2 regions of the Bradyrhizobium sp. 613_E4_N2_2 genome follow, and region 1 is predicted to be linked to the other one. Evidence: riboswitches for the same ligand, from Rfam matches in the RefSeq annotation. Region 1 holds a riboswitch; the other holds the start of a gene.
What was found. A riboswitch is a leader RNA that binds a small molecule or an ion and turns the genes downstream of it on or off. The one in region 1 is predicted to bind S-adenosylmethionine.
Positions count from the first base shown of each region.

Region 2: linked by a shared signal. The riboswitch ahead of AB7290_RS41180 (O-succinylhomoserine sulfhydrylase) and the one ahead of metX (homoserine O-acetyltransferase MetX) in region 1 are both predicted to bind S-adenosylmethionine.

Region 1 is NZ_CP197234.1:8,174,602-8,182,519, forward strand. Features, by position in the region: gene AB7290_RS38725 (NlpC/P60 family protein) at 1-587, opposite strand, end outside; gene AB7290_RS38730 (alpha/beta fold hydrolase) at 803-1,666, shown strand; gene metW (methionine biosynthesis protein MetW) at 1,726-2,388, opposite strand; gene metX (homoserine O-acetyltransferase MetX) at 2,404-3,606, opposite strand; SAM riboswitch at 3,698-3,777, opposite strand; gene AB7290_RS38745 (chorismate mutase) at 3,982-4,830, shown strand; gene AB7290_RS38750 (pyridoxal phosphate-dependent aminotransferase) at 4,867-5,961, shown strand; gene AB7290_RS38755 (prephenate/arogenate dehydrogenase family protein) at 5,958-6,896, shown strand; gene AB7290_RS38760 (DUF2125 domain-containing protein) at 7,005-7,918, opposite strand, start outside.
Region 2 is NZ_CP197234.1:8,647,527-8,655,444, forward strand. Features, by position in the region: gene AB7290_RS41160 (MATE family efflux transporter) at 1-787, opposite strand, end outside; gene AB7290_RS41165 (hypothetical protein) at 950-2,002, opposite strand; gene AB7290_RS41170 (PAS domain S-box protein) at 2,107-2,520, opposite strand; gene AB7290_RS41175 (2'-deoxycytidine 5'-triphosphate deaminase) at 2,635-3,771, opposite strand; SAM riboswitch at 3,852-3,931, shown strand; gene AB7290_RS41180 (O-succinylhomoserine sulfhydrylase) at 3,995-5,191, shown strand; gene AB7290_RS41185 (SGNH/GDSL hydrolase family protein) at 5,351-6,340, opposite strand; gene AB7290_RS41190 (SGNH/GDSL hydrolase family protein) at 6,353-7,132, opposite strand; gene AB7290_RS41195 (OpgC domain-containing protein) at 7,132-7,918, opposite strand, start outside.

The DNA of each region.
Region 1 (7,918 bases):
GCGTCCACGCCGGTGATGATGCCGACATGGCCGCCCCGGCGACCGCGCGACATGACCGCGATGGCGCCGACCTGCGGACCGGAGACACGCGTGCCGTAGCGCGCGAACGAGCTCGCCATGTCGGAGCCGGTGCCCTGATGGCCGGTGTGCTGCAGCACCATGTTCATGAAGCGCGCGCACCACAGGCTGCCGCGCCCGGTCGGATTGCCGCCGATATAGCGACGCGCCTCGGACACGAGGCCGGATCCGCCGCCGAAGCCGCCACCGCTATTGGCCATTCCAGGATTGGTCATTCCGTTGTTGGCCATGCCGCCGACATTGGCGTTCGGATTGTAGCTCGCCTGGGTGTCGGCGAAGCCGCTCGCCTGCAACTGCGCCGCGCCGCGCTCGAAGCGCGAGCTGCGGGCATGGTGGCGATAATGACGGTAATGATGATGTCTGGCGTGATGCACGTAAGCGTGCCGCTCTGCGCTATGACGATGATGCGGCCGCGCTGAGGCCGGAGAAACGAACGCGGCAACCGCCGCGAAGAAAATCGCCAGCGCGACAACACAACGCGACAGGCGAGACGCAAACAACTCCAACATACTTCATCCTTCTTGACACCCCACTTCCCCAATCGGCCCGTGCGATGGCCGGCATCCGTCTGGCCGTTAAGCCGCCGGATGTGGCGAGAAAAAGACGCCACGCCCGCGAATAGCTGCGATGATTTTGTGCCGGTGCTGGCTTGAGGCTGCCGCATTGCGGACAACAACGTTAACTGCAATTCTCCAAAGGCGGCTTGAAGAGAGGGAAACAGTTAATGCCCCACGCCACGACCAGAGACGACGTCCGCATCTATTTCGAAGAAGCGGGTCAGGGAACGCCGATTATTTTTCTGCATGAGTTCGCGGCCGACTACACCAATTGGGAGCCGCAGATGCGCTACTTCTCGCGCAGCCATCGCTGCATCACCTATTCCGCGCGCGGCTACACGCCGTCGGACGTGCCTGATGGCGAGGTCTACACCTACAAGCATTTCTACACCGACGCGCTCGCGGTACTCGATCATCTCAAGATCGAGCGCGCGCATCTCGTCGGCCTGTCGATGGGCGCCTATTCGTCACTCCAGATCGGGTTGAACGCGCCGCAGCGCGCGCTGTCGATGACGCTGGCCGGCGTGGGCTCAGGATCGGAGATCGAGAATCTCGACAACTGGCGCAAGCAGTGCCGCGCCAACGCCGAGCAGTTCGAGACGCTCGGCTCCGCCGAGGTCGCAAAGGTCACGCGCGAGGCGCCGAGCCGGATTCCCTTCCTGGTCAAGGATCCGCGCGGCCATGCCGATTTCTACGCCGCACTGGCGCGCCACGATGCCAAGGGCTCCGCGAACACGATGCGCGGCTTCCAGGGCGGCAGGCCATCGATCTTTGCGATGACCGACGCGATCAGAGGCGTAGCGACACCGGCGCTGATCATCTGCGGCGACGAAGACGATCCCTGCGTCGGAGCAAGCCTGTTCCTGAAGAAGCACCTGCCCGCGGCGGGCCTCGCGATGTTTCCGAAATCCGGCCACGTGCTCAATCTCGAAGAGCCCGCGCTGTTCAACGAGAGCGTGGAGCGGTTCGTGACGCTGGTGGAAGCCGGGCGCTGGCCGGTGCGCGATCCGCGGTCGCTGGCGGCGCATTAGACTGCCAGCCGCTGTCATTCCGGGATGCGCCGACAGGCGCAGGCCCGGAATGACGGCAGCTACTTCCCCTGCCCGCGCGTGAGCAAGAACACACCCTGCTCGCCGAACATGTTCCACACCCACCACGGCAACCGCAGCCGCAATGGACGGCCGTAGAGATCCAGCGCCTCGGCGCGCTCCATCTTGACGTCGATCGCGTCGCAGAGCTCGACGAAATCCTTGATGGTGCAGAAATGGATGTTGGCGGTGTCGTACCAGGTCGCCGGCAGATTCTCGGTGCGCGGCATGTGGCCGCCGACCAGGAGCTGGAGCCGCATCTTCCAGAAGCCGAAATTCGGGAACGACACGATGGCGCGGCGGCCGATGCGCAGCAGATTCTCCAGCACGACCCGCGGCTGCCGCGTCGCCTGCAGCGTCTGCGACAGGATGACGTAATCGAAGGCGTCGTCGGGATAATTGACGAGATCGGTGTCGGCATCGCCCTGCACCACCGCGAGGCCCTTGGCGACGCAGCGATTGACGCCCTCGCGCGACAGCTCGATGCCGCGCCCGTCGATGCCGCGGGTCTCCAGAAGCTGGAGCAAATCGCCCTCGCCGCAGCCGACGTCGAGCACTTTCGAGCCGGGCTTGACCATCTCGGCGACCAGCAGATGATCGGCGCGAAACTGGCCTGACTGCTCCGTCGCAACGCCGCCCAGCGGCAGCACTTCCTGCACAGACATCGCTAGCCGTCCTTGTCAGTCAATCCTGCCGGTGAGCCCGCGCGCCTTCCCTGCCGATTGCAGGAAAGCACGGGCGATATCGAAGAATTCTGGCACGTCGAGCAGGAAGGCGTCATGGCCGCGATCGGTCTCGATCTCGGCGAACGACACCCGCGCGCTCGACGCGTTCAGCGCATGCACCAGTGCGCGCGATTCCGCGGTCGGGAACAGCCAGTCGCTGGTGAAGGAGACCACGCAGAAGCGCGTCTCGATGCCCGCGAACGCCTTCGCCAGCACGCCGCCATGGTCGCCGGCGATGTCGAAATAGTCCATCGCACGGGTCAGATAGAGATAGGAGTTGGCGTCGAACCGCTCGACGAAGGACGAGCCCTGGTAGCGCAGATAGCTCTCGACCTGGAAGTCGGCGTCGAACGAGAACGTCGGCAGCTCGCGGTCCTGCATGCGGCGGCCGAACTTGCGATGCAGCGCGGCGTCGGAGAGATAAGTGATGTGCGCGGCCATCCGTGCCACCGCAAGTCCGCGATGCGGATGGATGCCCTGATCCGTGTAGCGGCCGTTGTGCCAGTCGGGATCGGCCATCACGGCCTGGCGGCCGAGCTCGTGGAAGGCGATGTTCTGCGCCGAGTGCCGTGTCGAACAGGCAATCGCCAGCGCGGAGTACACGCGCTTGGGATAGGCCGCGGTCCATTGCAGCACCTGCATGCCGCCCATCGAGCCGCCGACCACCGCGAACAACGTGTCGATGCCGAGCCGGTCGATCAGCATCGCCTGCGCGCGCACCATGTCGGGAATGGTGATGACGGGGAAATCCAGGCCCCACACCTTGCCGGTCGCGGGATTGATCGAGGCCGGCCCGGTCGAGCCCATGCAGCCGCCGATCACGTTGGCGCAAATGATGAAGTAGTGCTGAGGATCAAGAGGTCGGCCGGGACCGACCAGCGTCTCCCACCAACCCGACTTGCCGGTGACGGGATGCACGTTGGCGACATGCTGATCGCCGGTCAGCGCATGGCAGATCAGCACCGCGTTGGAGCGATCAGCGTTGAGCTCGCCATAGGTCTGGTAGGCGATCTGGAACGGGGTGAGATCGATGCCGCAATCGAGCCGCAGCGGCTGCTCGGCGCCGAACTGCGCGACCTGCGAATTCGGATGATCCGCCTCATGCGACCGGTCGTCGGCACTGATCGCGGGACTCGGCACAGACTTGACGCCACCCATCTCTGACATCGCCCTCGTTTGCGATCAGACGTTCGATCGCAGTGACATCAGGCCATGAAAAACCCGGCCTGAACGATAGGTTCGGCCGGGATCGAAAGGGTCCCCGGCCTGTTTAGCGAGTTTTTTAACGTGGCTGCAAGCCGGCCGGCTCAAATGACCACGGAACAGGCAAAACCTACTGTCTTGGGCGGTTTTCGTCAAGTCGCGGTCCGGATTAGCCAAATTCGTCTCTGTCACATCAGCCCAAAAGGACGTCATTTCTCTTTGCTTTCGCCGCCCCGACTGCCTAATCAGGATATCGATCGCAGCGGATCCGAACCTACCAGCTTGCCTGGCCGATCCGCATTGGAACGCCTCTCAACAGTCCAGTCAGATATGTCCCACCGTCCGCCCGCGCCACCATCGCTCCAGGAATTGCGCAAGGAGATCGACGCGATCGACGAGGGCATGCATCGTCTCCTGATGCAGCGCGGCGACATCATCGACCGCCTGATCCAGGTAAAGCAGACCCAGGAGGTCGGCTCGGCGTTCCGCCCGGCGCGCGAGGCCGCCATGATGCGTGACATCGTCCAGCGTCATCGCGGCATCCTGCCGCTCGACACGGTCGAGAGCATCTGGCGCGTCATCATCTCGACGTTCACTTACGTCCAAGCGCCGTTCTCCGTGCATGCCGACATCTCGGTGAGCGAGCCGGCGATGCGCGATTCCGTGCGCTTCCATTTCGGCTTCACGGTGCCTTACGTCGCGCATTTCAGCGCGCAGGCCGCGGTCGAAGCGGTGGCGAAGTCCAAGGGCGATCTGGCGCTGGTCTCGGCGACCTCGAGCCGCACGCCATGGTGGCTGGAGCTGGAAGCGGACGGCGCACCGAAGATCATCGCGCGGATGCCCTTCGTCGAGCGCGCCGACCATCCGGCCGCGCTGCCGGTGTTCGCGATCTCCCGCGTCGCCGACAGCGCCGTGGTGACGGAGGTCGAGACCTTCAGCGTGCGCGTGTCCGGGTGGAACGCCGAGGTCGCGCGGGCGCTGTCGCCGCTCGCCGAGATCGTGGCAGTGCCCGATACCGCCTTCGACGGCGCAGCGCTGCTGGTCTCGGTCACGAGCGCGACCAGCATCGACAAGATCAAGGCTGCCCTGATCGAAGCGGGGGCCTCGGTGCGCTCCACGGCCCTCGTCGGCAGCCACGCAACGCGCTATACGGTGCCCTCGACCGGGTCGAAATCGTAGATCGCGAACCGCCTAAAGCTACTTCCGGAGTTGAAGATGTCCCGCCCCGTGCCGAATCCCGGCATTCTCGATATTGCGCCCTACACGCCCGGCAAGAGCCCGGTGGCTGAGCCGGGCCGCAAGGTGTTCAAGCTCTCGGCCAACGAGACGCCGTTCGGGCCCTCGCCCAAGGCGATCGAGGCGTTCAGGAACGTGGCGGCGCATCTGGAAGACTATCCGGAAGGAACCTCGCGCGTGCTGCGCGAAGCGATCGGGCGCTCTTTCGGGCTCGACCCCAACCGCATCATCTGCGGCGCCGGCTCGGACGAGATCCTCAATCTGCTCGCCCACACCTATCTCAGCCACGGCGACGAGGCGATCTCGACCACGCACGGCTTCCTGGTCTACCCGATCGCGACCATGGCGGTCGGCGCCAAGAACGTGGTCGCGCAGGAGACCAACCTCACCTGCAATGTCGACGCCATCCTCAAGGCGGTGACGCCGAAGACAAAGCTGGTCTGGCTCGCCAATCCCAACAATCCGACCGGCACCTATGTGCCGTTCGACGAGGTCAAGCGGCTGCGCGCCGGCCTGCCGTCGCACGTGCTGCTGGTGCTCGATGCCGCCTATTCCGATTACGTCTCGCGCAACGACTACGAGATGGGGATCGAGCTCGTCGCCACCACCGAGAACACCGTGGTGACGCACACCTTCTCCAAGATCCACGGCCTCGCCGCGCTGCGCGTCGGCTGGATGTTCGGTCCGGAGCACATCATCGACGCGGTCAACCGCATCCGCGGTCCCTTCAACGTGTCGACACCGGCGATGTATGCCGCGGTCGCAGCGATCGAGGACACTGCGCACCAGGCGATGTCGAAGCAGTTCACCGAGACCTGGCGCAACTGGCTCTCCGAGGAGATCGGCAAGCTCGGACTGAAGGTGACGCCCGGCGTCGCCAATTTCGTGCTGATCCACTTCCCGGAAAATGGCAAGACCGCGGACGAGGCCGACGCGTATCTTACCAAGCGCGGGCTGGTGTTGCGCGCGCTGAAGAACTACCGCCTGCCGCATTCGCTGCGCATGACCATCGGCACCGAGGAGGCCAACCGCCTCGTCGTCGAGGGCCTGCGCGACTTCATGGCCGGCAAATGAGCACCACACCGCACTTCCAGCGCGTTGCGCTGATCGGCTTCGGCCTGATCGGCGGCTCGATCGCGCGCGCTGCGAAGCTCCAGGGCTTGGCCTCCGAGATCGTCACCACCGCGCGCTCGGAGAAGACGCGCGCGCGGGTGCTGGAGCTCGGCATCGTCGACCAGGTCGTGGCGACCAATGCGGAAGCGGTGAAGGATGCCGATCTCGTCATCCTCTGCATTCCCGTCGGCGCCTGCGGGCCGGTGGCGCAGGAGATCGCTGCGCATCTCAAGCCGGGCGCGATCGTCTCCGACGTCGGCTCGGTCAAGGGCGCGATCGTCAGGGACATGGCGCCGCATCTGCCGAAGACCATTCATTTCGTGCCCGCGCATCCCGTCGCCGGCACCGAGCATTCGGGTCCCGATTCCGGTTTCGCCGAGCTCTTCATCAACCGCTGGTGCATCCTGACGCCGCCGGAAGGCGTCGATGCGGCGGCCACCGATCGTCTGCGCGCGTTCTGGGCGGCGATGGGCGCCAAGGTCGAGATCATGACGCCGGATCATCATGATCTCGTGCTCGCGATCACCAGCCACCTGCCGCATCTGATCGCCTACACCATCGTCGGCACCGCCGACGAGCTGGCGCAGGTGACGGAGTCCGAGGTCATCAAGTTCTCGGCCGGCGGCTTCCGCGACTTCACCCGCATCGCAGCGTCCGACCCGACGATGTGGCGCGACGTCTTCCTCGCCAACAAGGAAGCCGTGCTGGAGATGCTCGGCACCTTCACCGAGGATCTCGCCAAGCTCACCCGCGCGATCCGGCGCGGCGACGGCGAGGCGCTGTTCGACCACTTCACGCGCACGCGCGCCATCCGCCGCGGCATCGTCGAGATCGGCCAGGATTCGGCAGCGCCGGATTTCGGCCGGCCGCATGCGCAGCTCGGCAAGAAGCCGTAGCCCTCTCGCCTTCGTCATTGCGAGGAGCGTAGCGACGAAGCAATCCAGACTGTTTCCGAAGAGGAAGAGAAAGTCTGGATTGCTTCGCTTCGCTCGCAATGACGGGGATCAATACAGCGGCGGGATCTGCCCGACCTTGACCGGGCCGAGCAGCACGGCACCGTCGACGAACTTCAGCGGGAAGCTCCTCGCCTTCTTGCCTTCAAGCGTGCTCTCGGTGCCGATCGAATTGATGCCGGCCGCAACGCCGGCATTGGCGTTCTGCTTGATGACCTTGCCGAGGCCGGGAACGGCGCGGTCGAGGGCGCCGAACAGATTGTTGAGGTCCTGCGACTTCACGCCCGGCGCAACGCGGTCGAGGGTTGCCTGCGGCACCCCCTCCTCCAGCATCTTCTCGATGCCGAGCGCCGGGATCACGCGCTCGAGGCCGGTCACGGTCATCTGCAATTCGCCGTCGAGTCGGCCATTGGCCGAGAGGCCGAGCGTGCCGGCCGCAACCGCGATCATCTCGCCCTGCTGGACGCGCGACTGCACGATCTCGATGTGACCGCCGGCGGCCTGGATCTCGCGGAAGCGTTGCGGCCACGGCTTTGGGGTGAGGTCGGAGAGGCCCGTGATCTTCGCACGCGTATCCGCCTCGAACGGCTCGGCGAGCAAGGGATGAACGCCCTGGATGCTGCCCTGCGCGACGTGCAGCACGGTCTCGATCACAGGATGATCCGACCGCGACCCGTCTGCGAGGCGACCGTGCAGCTCGACCTGCTTGGCGCGCGCGAGCGGCACCTGCACGCTGCCGTCGAGACGATTGATGACGGGATCGTCGAACACGATGGAGGCGCGATCCGGCACCGCCGGCAGGCCGAACACGCTGCTGCGGCCCTTGCTCCAATTCACCACGAAGGTGTTTTGCGTGACGCCGTCGGTGAGCGTCGCCGGCGCGGAGAATTCGGCGATGACGCGCTTGGGATCGTAGACCTGGGCGACGACCAGGATGTTGTCGAGCTTCGCCGTGAACGGCGTCT
Region 2 (7,918 bases), 470 kb from region 1:
GGATATCGAAGAACATCGCCCATTGAACGCGCAGCCCGCGCAGTTTCGGTACGATTCGGGCGCGGCCGGAGAACAGGTACCAGCCCATCACACAGATGTTCATGGAATAGGCGATCAGCGAGCCGGCCGCGACGCCGCGCATGCCGAACTGCGGCACGGGCCCGAGCCCGAGGCCCAGCGTGCCGCCAAGCACGACCTGCATGACCGCGGAATTCAGCATCAACAGCGAGGGCAGCTTCATGTTGCCAGTGCCGCGCAACACGCCGGCCATGGTGTTGAGCAGCCACGGCAGCACGGCCCCGCCAAAAAACACCTGTGTGTAGGCGACCGCATGCGTCAGCACATCCCCGCGGCCACCAAGCATTTCCAGCACCTTGGGCCCGAAGATCAGCATGCCCAGCATGAAGACGAGGCCGAAGGTGATGCCGATCAAGAGCGCATGCGCGGCGAGCGTGCCGGCGCGCTCGCGGTCGCCTGCGCCGAGCGCCCGCGCGATGGCCGACGCCACGGCGCCGCCCATTGCCCCGCCGGACATCGTCATGGTCAGGATCACTGTCGGAAACACCAGCGCCATTGCCGCCAGCGCCTCGACGCCGAGCCTGCCGATATAGGAGGTCTCCGCTATCACCACACAGGTGCCGGCCGACAGCGCGACCACGTTCGGCCAGGCGAGTCCGAGCAGCGTGCGCAGAATCGGCCCGTCCATCAGCGCGCTTCGTACCGGCCGCGGAGGCGGCGGCAACGGACGCTCTTGTTCATCGACCGGGATTTCGGCGATGTCGGACATGTCCTCTCCCGGGCGCAGGCCATTCGCGGCGCGGCAATGCGTAGGTGTGCCAATAAATTTCTTCGCGCGGAAGGCGCGGCGACAGGCTTAGCACGACAATTGCCGATTCCTCCTGCGCCGGATGCAGGCGTGCCCTGCGGCAGCGCATTTCAACAGATGGAATTACTCAATGGTCCACACCAGCGGCGGCTGACCGCCCGCTGTCGGGCGCAGGTGCACGCCGATGTGCCGCCCGCATCCGGCAGCGAGCCCCTCGAACAACCCTTCCAGCACCCTGGTGCAGACGCGATGATAGTCGGCGACGTCATCCATCAGCTTCCAGCTCTGCTGACGAAATTCAAACGTGCCTTCTGATGCCGTCGTCTCGGCAGCGTCATCCTGCGCGGCAAACAGAGCGTTCAGGAACGCTGCGAACTCGCTGGCGCCACCACGGCTCATAGACAGCGCCGCGGCGACCTCGTCAAAATACTGCATCCCGATCAGCTTGCCAGTGAGGTGCAGGAGATAGCCGGCGTCTTCGGGGCCGAACAATTGCACCATGACGGGCGCGGCGGTGCGCACATATTCCATCGCGTAGTTGCGGTAGGCCTTTTCCAGCCGCGGCTTCGGCCAACTCGCGACGGGCAAGGCAGGCGCGGCTTTAGCGTCGAACAACGGCGCTTCCAGATGGCGCGCGAACACCAGGCGTTGATCCAGCCCGAGCTGGTGGTCGTACTGATAATAATAGCCTTCGAGCCCATCCTGACCGTCGACGCTCTGCTTGGTGCAGACGAAGCCGAGCCTGGTATCGCCGAGCGCGACGCCATTGTTGGCGTGCCAGCCGCGCAGCATCGCGCGGCTGACCTCACCCGGCACGCCGCAGATCGCGGTGCCCTTCCAGATCCAGCGCGGCGGCGGATAGCGGATCCAGGCTTTGCGGTCGCTCTCATACATGTACTCGACATGCACGCCGCCGATCCAGTTGGAGAGATAATGATATTGCGCGGCGGCCACCGCCGGCGGCAGATGATTGAGACCGAGCTTTTCGAGCCCCGGCAGGAAGCGCTCCTGCTGCTGGCGGCGAAACACGCGGAAGACGAATTCGGCAGCATCCGCCGTGCCGCGCCGTGTGACGACGGTGAGGATGAGTCCGGTGAAATAGGCGTGATAGAGGTCGGCGACCGCGCGCCAGCGCTTCCATTGCGCTTCTTGTGCTGCGTCTGTTGCGGCGGTCATGTTCGCTCCCGATCGTTGTTTTGATCGAGTGTGTCACTGCGACCTGTACGAGGCAACCTGACGCTCAGGCAGAGCGCCCTGCACGCCAGCCCGTCAATTCCGCATCACGAATTTTGCGCAAGCCTGGCCCCACGCTCGCGCTCGACGCGTTCGGTGACGTCGCGCGCCATCGCGACCGATCCGACCACGGCACCACCGGCATCGCGCACCAGCGCGAAGGTCATCTCGATGTAGAGCTTGCGTCCGCTCTGGTGCAGCGCGCGGGTCAGCGTCGGCCTGCCCGCAAGCTTCATCGCCCCGGTGGCAAGCGCAGCTTCGAAGCCCTTCCAGTGCGCGGCGCGCAGATGTTCGGGAATGATCAGATCGAGGTTCTGGCCGAGCGCTTCGTCGGCGGAGAAGCCGAACAAGGCGGTCGATGCACGATTCCAGCGCGTGATGGTGCCAGAGCGATCCGAATAGATCAGCGCGTCCGCGACGTCGTCGAGGATTCTTGCGTCGAGTTCGGATTGAACACTCATCTCGCCACCTCGCATGCAGCCGGATTTCAGCTTGCATCCCGGCAGTAGTCAATCGAGGGGCTGCGGCGTACTGGATGCCCCGGTCAAGCCGGGGCATGACAGTAGAGTGTGGAGCTACACCCGAAAATGCTTCGATAGTTTGAGGCCCTGCGCCTGGTAGTTCGAGCCGATGCGCTGGCCGTACATCGCGTCGGGGCGCGCCAGCATTTTCTCGTAGACGAGACGGCCGACGATCTGGCCGTGCTCGAGAATGAACGGCACCTCGCGCGAGCGCACTTCGAGCACGGCGCGCGATCCCTGCCCGCCAGCTCCGGCATAGCCGAAGCCGGGATCGAAGAAGCCGGCATAGTGCACGCGGAACTCGCCGACCAGGGGATCGAACGGCACCATCTCCGCGGCGTAGTCGGGCGGCACCTGCACGGCTTCCTTGGAGGCGAGGATGTAGAACTCGCCGGGGTCGAGGATCAGGCTGCCGTCGGGACGCGCCGAGATCGGTTCCCAGAAATCCTCCACCGCATAGCCGGAGCGGCGGTCGACGTCGACGACACCGGTGTGGCGCTTGGCGCGATAGCCGACGAAGCCGTTGGCCTTCTCGCCGGAGAGGTCGACGGAGACGGCAACGCCGCCGGTGAGATCGGCATCGTCGAGATCGACGAGACGCTCGGTCGCATGCAGCGCCTCGAGCTCGTCGATGTTGAGGATGGCATCTCCGGTGCGGAAGCGTACCTGGCTCAGGCGCGAGCCCTCGCTGACCAGTACCGGAAACGTCTTCGGGCTGATCTCGGCGTAGAGCGGGCCGTGATAGCCGGCGCCGATCATGTCGAAGCGTCGGGTGCCGTCGGCGATGACACGGGTGAAGACATCGAGCCGGCCGGTCGAGCTTTTCGGGTTCGCGGCGGCGACGATCTCCGGCGGCAGCGCCAGGCTTTCCAAGAGCGGCACGATGTAGACGCAGTTGGTCTCCAGCACTGCGCCATCGGCGAGGCTGAACTCGTGCAGCTTTAACTCGTCGATGCGCTCGGCGACGGTCGCGCCGGGACCCGGCAGGAAGCTGGCGCGAACGCGATAGGCGATGTCGCCGAGGCGAAGGTCGAGGCTCGCCGGCTGGATCTGGCTTTCGACGAAGTCATAAGCGGGCAGGATGAGGCCCGCCTTCGCCATCGCCGCGATCATGCGGTCGGGCAGGATACCATTGGCGTCGGCGGCAACCGTGAAGCTCAACCGGGGGTCCTCGTCAGGGGTCAAATGCATCCGGACATGCGGGAAATAGCAGCCTTTTACGGCTATCCGATGGACGCCTTGACGGAAAGGCCATTGCGGAATATGAGCATCACTTATCCCGTGGTGATTTGAGCCGGCCGGCTTGCAGCCACGTTAAATAAGTCGCTAAACAGGCCGGGGACCTCTGTGATCCCGGCCCGTGGAAGTTATCCAGGCCGGTGACCATTTTCGATGGTCACGCAGAGGAGGTCCTATGTCGAAGTCCCCGGCGTCCACCACGCAATACCGTCCCGAAACCCGCCTGGTCCATTCCGGCACCCTGCGCTCGCAATATGGCGAGACGTCGGAGGCGCTGTTCCTGACCCAGGGCTACGTCTACAACAGCGCCGAGGAGTGCGAGGCGCGGTTCAAGGGCGAGGACCCCGGCTTCATCTATTCGCGCTATTCCAACCCGACCATCTCGATGTTCGAGCGCCGCATGATCGAGCTCGAAGGCGCCGAAGCCGCCCGCTCGGCCGCGACCGGCATGGCCGCGGTGACGACCGCGATCCTGGCGCCGCTGAAGGCCGGCGATCATGTGGTGGCCTCGCGCGCCCTGTTCGGCTCCTGTCTCTACGTCATTCAGGATCTCTTGCCGCGCTACGGCATCGAGACGACGCTGGTCGACGGAGCCGATCTCGACCAGTGGCAGCGCGCCTTGCGGCCGAACACCAAGACGTTCTTCCTGGAGAGCCCGACCAACCCGACGCTCGACGTGCTCGACATTCCAGGGATCGCCGAGATCGCGCACAGCGGCGGCGCGCGGCTCGTCGTCGACAACGTGTTCGCGACGCCGATCTGGCAGAGCCCGCTCGCGTTAGGGGCCGACGTCGTGGTCTATTCCGCGACCAAGCACATCGACGGCCAGGGCCGTTGTCTCGGCGGCATCATCCTGTCGTCGGAAGCGTTCATCGCCGAGCACATCCACAATTTCATGCGCCAGACCGGCCCGTCGATCTCGCCGTTCAACGCGTGGGTCCTGCTCAAGGGCCTGGAAACGCTCGGCGTACGCGTGCGCGCGCAGACCGAGACGGCGGGACGCATCGCCGACGTGCTGGCGAGCCATCCGAAGATTTCGCGCCTGGTCTATCCCGGCCGCGCCGATCATCCGCAGGCAGCTCTCGTGAAGAAGCAGATGCGCGGCGGCTCGACGCTGGTCGGCTTCGAGGTCAAGGGCGGCAAGCAGGGTGCGTTCCGCGTGCTCAACGAGCTCAAGCTTGCAAAAATCTCGAACAATCTCGGCGATGCCAAGAGCCTCGTCACGCATCCGGCGACCACGACGCATCAGCGCCTCAAGCCGGAAGACCGCGCCGCGCTCGGAATCAGCGAGGGCTTCATCCGCTTCTCGGCGGGGCTCGAGCATGCGGATGATCTGATCGAGGATCTGACTGCGGCGCTGGAGAAGGCGTGAGGGCTTCACGAGCTCGGAACGTAGGGTGGGCAAAGCGACTTGTCCGCCGTAGCTCGAAGAGCGAAGGCGGAAGCGTGCCCACCATTCACGATCATATCGCCGATAGATGGTGGGCACGGCGCGCGAAGAGCGCGCCTTTGCCCACCCTACGGCACCGAGCTACATCGGCCGATACGTCCGCACGTCGGCGGGCACGTTGACGCCGAGCTTGATCTGGCCGACGGAGCGGATGATGTCGTCGCCGAGGATCTGCGCGAAGCAGGCATAGCCCCAATCGTTCATATGCAGGCCGTCGGCGATCACGAAACTCTCGACCGGGATCGATTGATTCTCGTGCCAGTCGCGCATCACCTCGAAGCGGGGGAAGATGCCGACGTGACGGAGCTCGGCGACCTTGCCGAGCAGGTGCACCATCTTGCCGGCGCTCTCCTTGCGCTGGTTGACGGCCGGCGAATATTGCGGATCGACCAGCACGATGTCGGCGCCGCCAGCGGCCTGGATGCGGGAGATGCCGTCCTCGACCATCTTGGCGGTGTCACCGGGATCGAGATTGCGCAGCACCGCATTGGTGCCGACCTGCCAGATCACGAGATCCGGATGCACGTCGATCACCTCCTTCTGGAGGCGCTTCATCATCTCGGGCGCGTCCTCGCCGCCGACGCCGGCGTTGATGACGGTGATGTCGGCGGTCGGATATTGCCGGCGGAGCTGCGCGGCGAGACGGTTCGGATAGTTGAAATCGGGCGAGCTCGCGCCATAGCCTGCCGTCGACGACGAGCCGAACGCGACGATCACGACGGGTTTGCCGGCGACGAGCTTGCCCGCGACATGCGGCAGCGAGCCCATCGCCTTCGAGCCACCCTTCGGCGTGAGGCAGGGCACGCGGCTGAAAATGTCCCCGGCGGATTTCGCGACCTGCTTCACCTTGTCGATGGCGCGGGCGGTCACGCCGCGCTGCTCGTGGGACGTCGCGGCGACGGTGGTCTGGGAAGGCGAAGCGGAAGCCGGACTAGCGGCCTGCTGCGGCGCGGGCGTTGCCTGCGTGGCCTGCGCCTGCACTGGTGCCAGCGACACCGGCGTCAGGAGCAGCAGAGCCGCCGCGGGCGCAGCCAGCCATGCAGTCAACCAAAAAGGGCGGAGAGAACTCATTAACGCTAGACCTCAATTTTGCTGCTGGGCCGGCCCCAGATGGGCTGCGTCGATCACAAACTGTGCCAACGCCCGGCCAAGGCAGTCATGGACCTGTTTCGCCAGCTCTGGCCCGCGGGACGGGCTGAACAGGTCGAACTGACCCTGATCATTCCACTGCCGCATGATCGCGAAACGGTCGAACAGCGGGATGTCATGCTCCTGCGCCACCACCCGCATATTGTCGAGATAGGGCGGCACCGAGATCATGGTTTCGGTACGCGGGCTGTACTGCAAGTTCATCAACACGACGTCAGCCCCTGCTTTTTGCAGCGCGGAAACCCCTTCGGTTACCGCCCCGCGAAAATCATCGGGATCAATCGCTCGGATAGCATCCACAGTCCCGGTCTGCCAGATGACCAAAGTAGGCCTTTTTGCTTCCATCAGCTTAACGAAGGTGGCGGCCGCCTCCTCGGCCGTCTTCTTGCTCTGTATTTCTACGGAGACGTGCACGGTCTCCGACGGCAGCAGCCTGTCCTGCAGGATGGCCTGCATGCGCGCCGGATAGGAGCTGTCCTCCGAGGCCGGAATCGTGGTCGAACGGCTGCCGATGACGAGGATTTCGAGCGGTTTGCCGGCCTTGATGGCATCGGCGACCCTCGGAAGCTGGCTTTCAGTGGTGAGCAGATAGGATGGCAATTCGCAGGCCGGGGGCGCGGCCGGAGCAGCCGGCACGGCATCGCCCGCGCGCGCCAGGGGCGCGGCGAGGTTACCGCACAGCAGGACCAGGCTCAGGAGAACCTTCGCCTTCATCAGCCCCCTCCCGCCAGATCGGCGTTGCCGACGGCGTTTTTGGTTTTCGCACCGCTCTTGTCAGCCACGCGCTTGTACCACGAAATCACCCATGCAACGCCCCACATGATCAGGATTCCGGAGAGACTAATCAGCGCATGCATGGCTGCGCCGCCGGAGACTTCGGCCAGGATGAAATGGCCGGCGAAGGCGAGGAAGACGCCGAGACAAAAGATCTCGAGGGAATGCTGGCCGCAGAGGATCAGCGGCCGCAGCCAGGGCGATTTCAGGCCCGGCCATTCCCGGGGCAGGAAGCGAACGGTGAGCGCGGCGAACGCCAGGAAATGCGTGAAGCGCAGCACGTCGAGATCGGCCTTGTCGATCGGATACATCCACTGCTCGAGCCGCCTCGGCATGAAGTGGGAGAGCTGCGGCACATACCAGGTCAGCGTCACGTAGAACGCCGCGACGAGATAGGCGATCGATATCCACATCGTGACGCGGGACGCCAGGATGCGCGACATGCGTCGCGCACCTCCGAGCGCACACCATGCACCGAATACGAAAAGCAATTGCCAGGCGAAGGGATTGAACGCCCAGAAGCCGTTCGGATAGGCCGACAGATAGAGGTCGTATTCCCAGGTCACCGCGTAGAGCACGACCGAGAGGCCGAGCGTCACGTCGGGCCGCCATTTCATCAGCCACAAGATCAAGGGCAGCGCCAGCATCAGCACGATATAGAGCGGCAGCACGTCCATGTTGACCGGACGAAAGCGCAGCAGCAGCGCCTGCACGATCGTGACATCG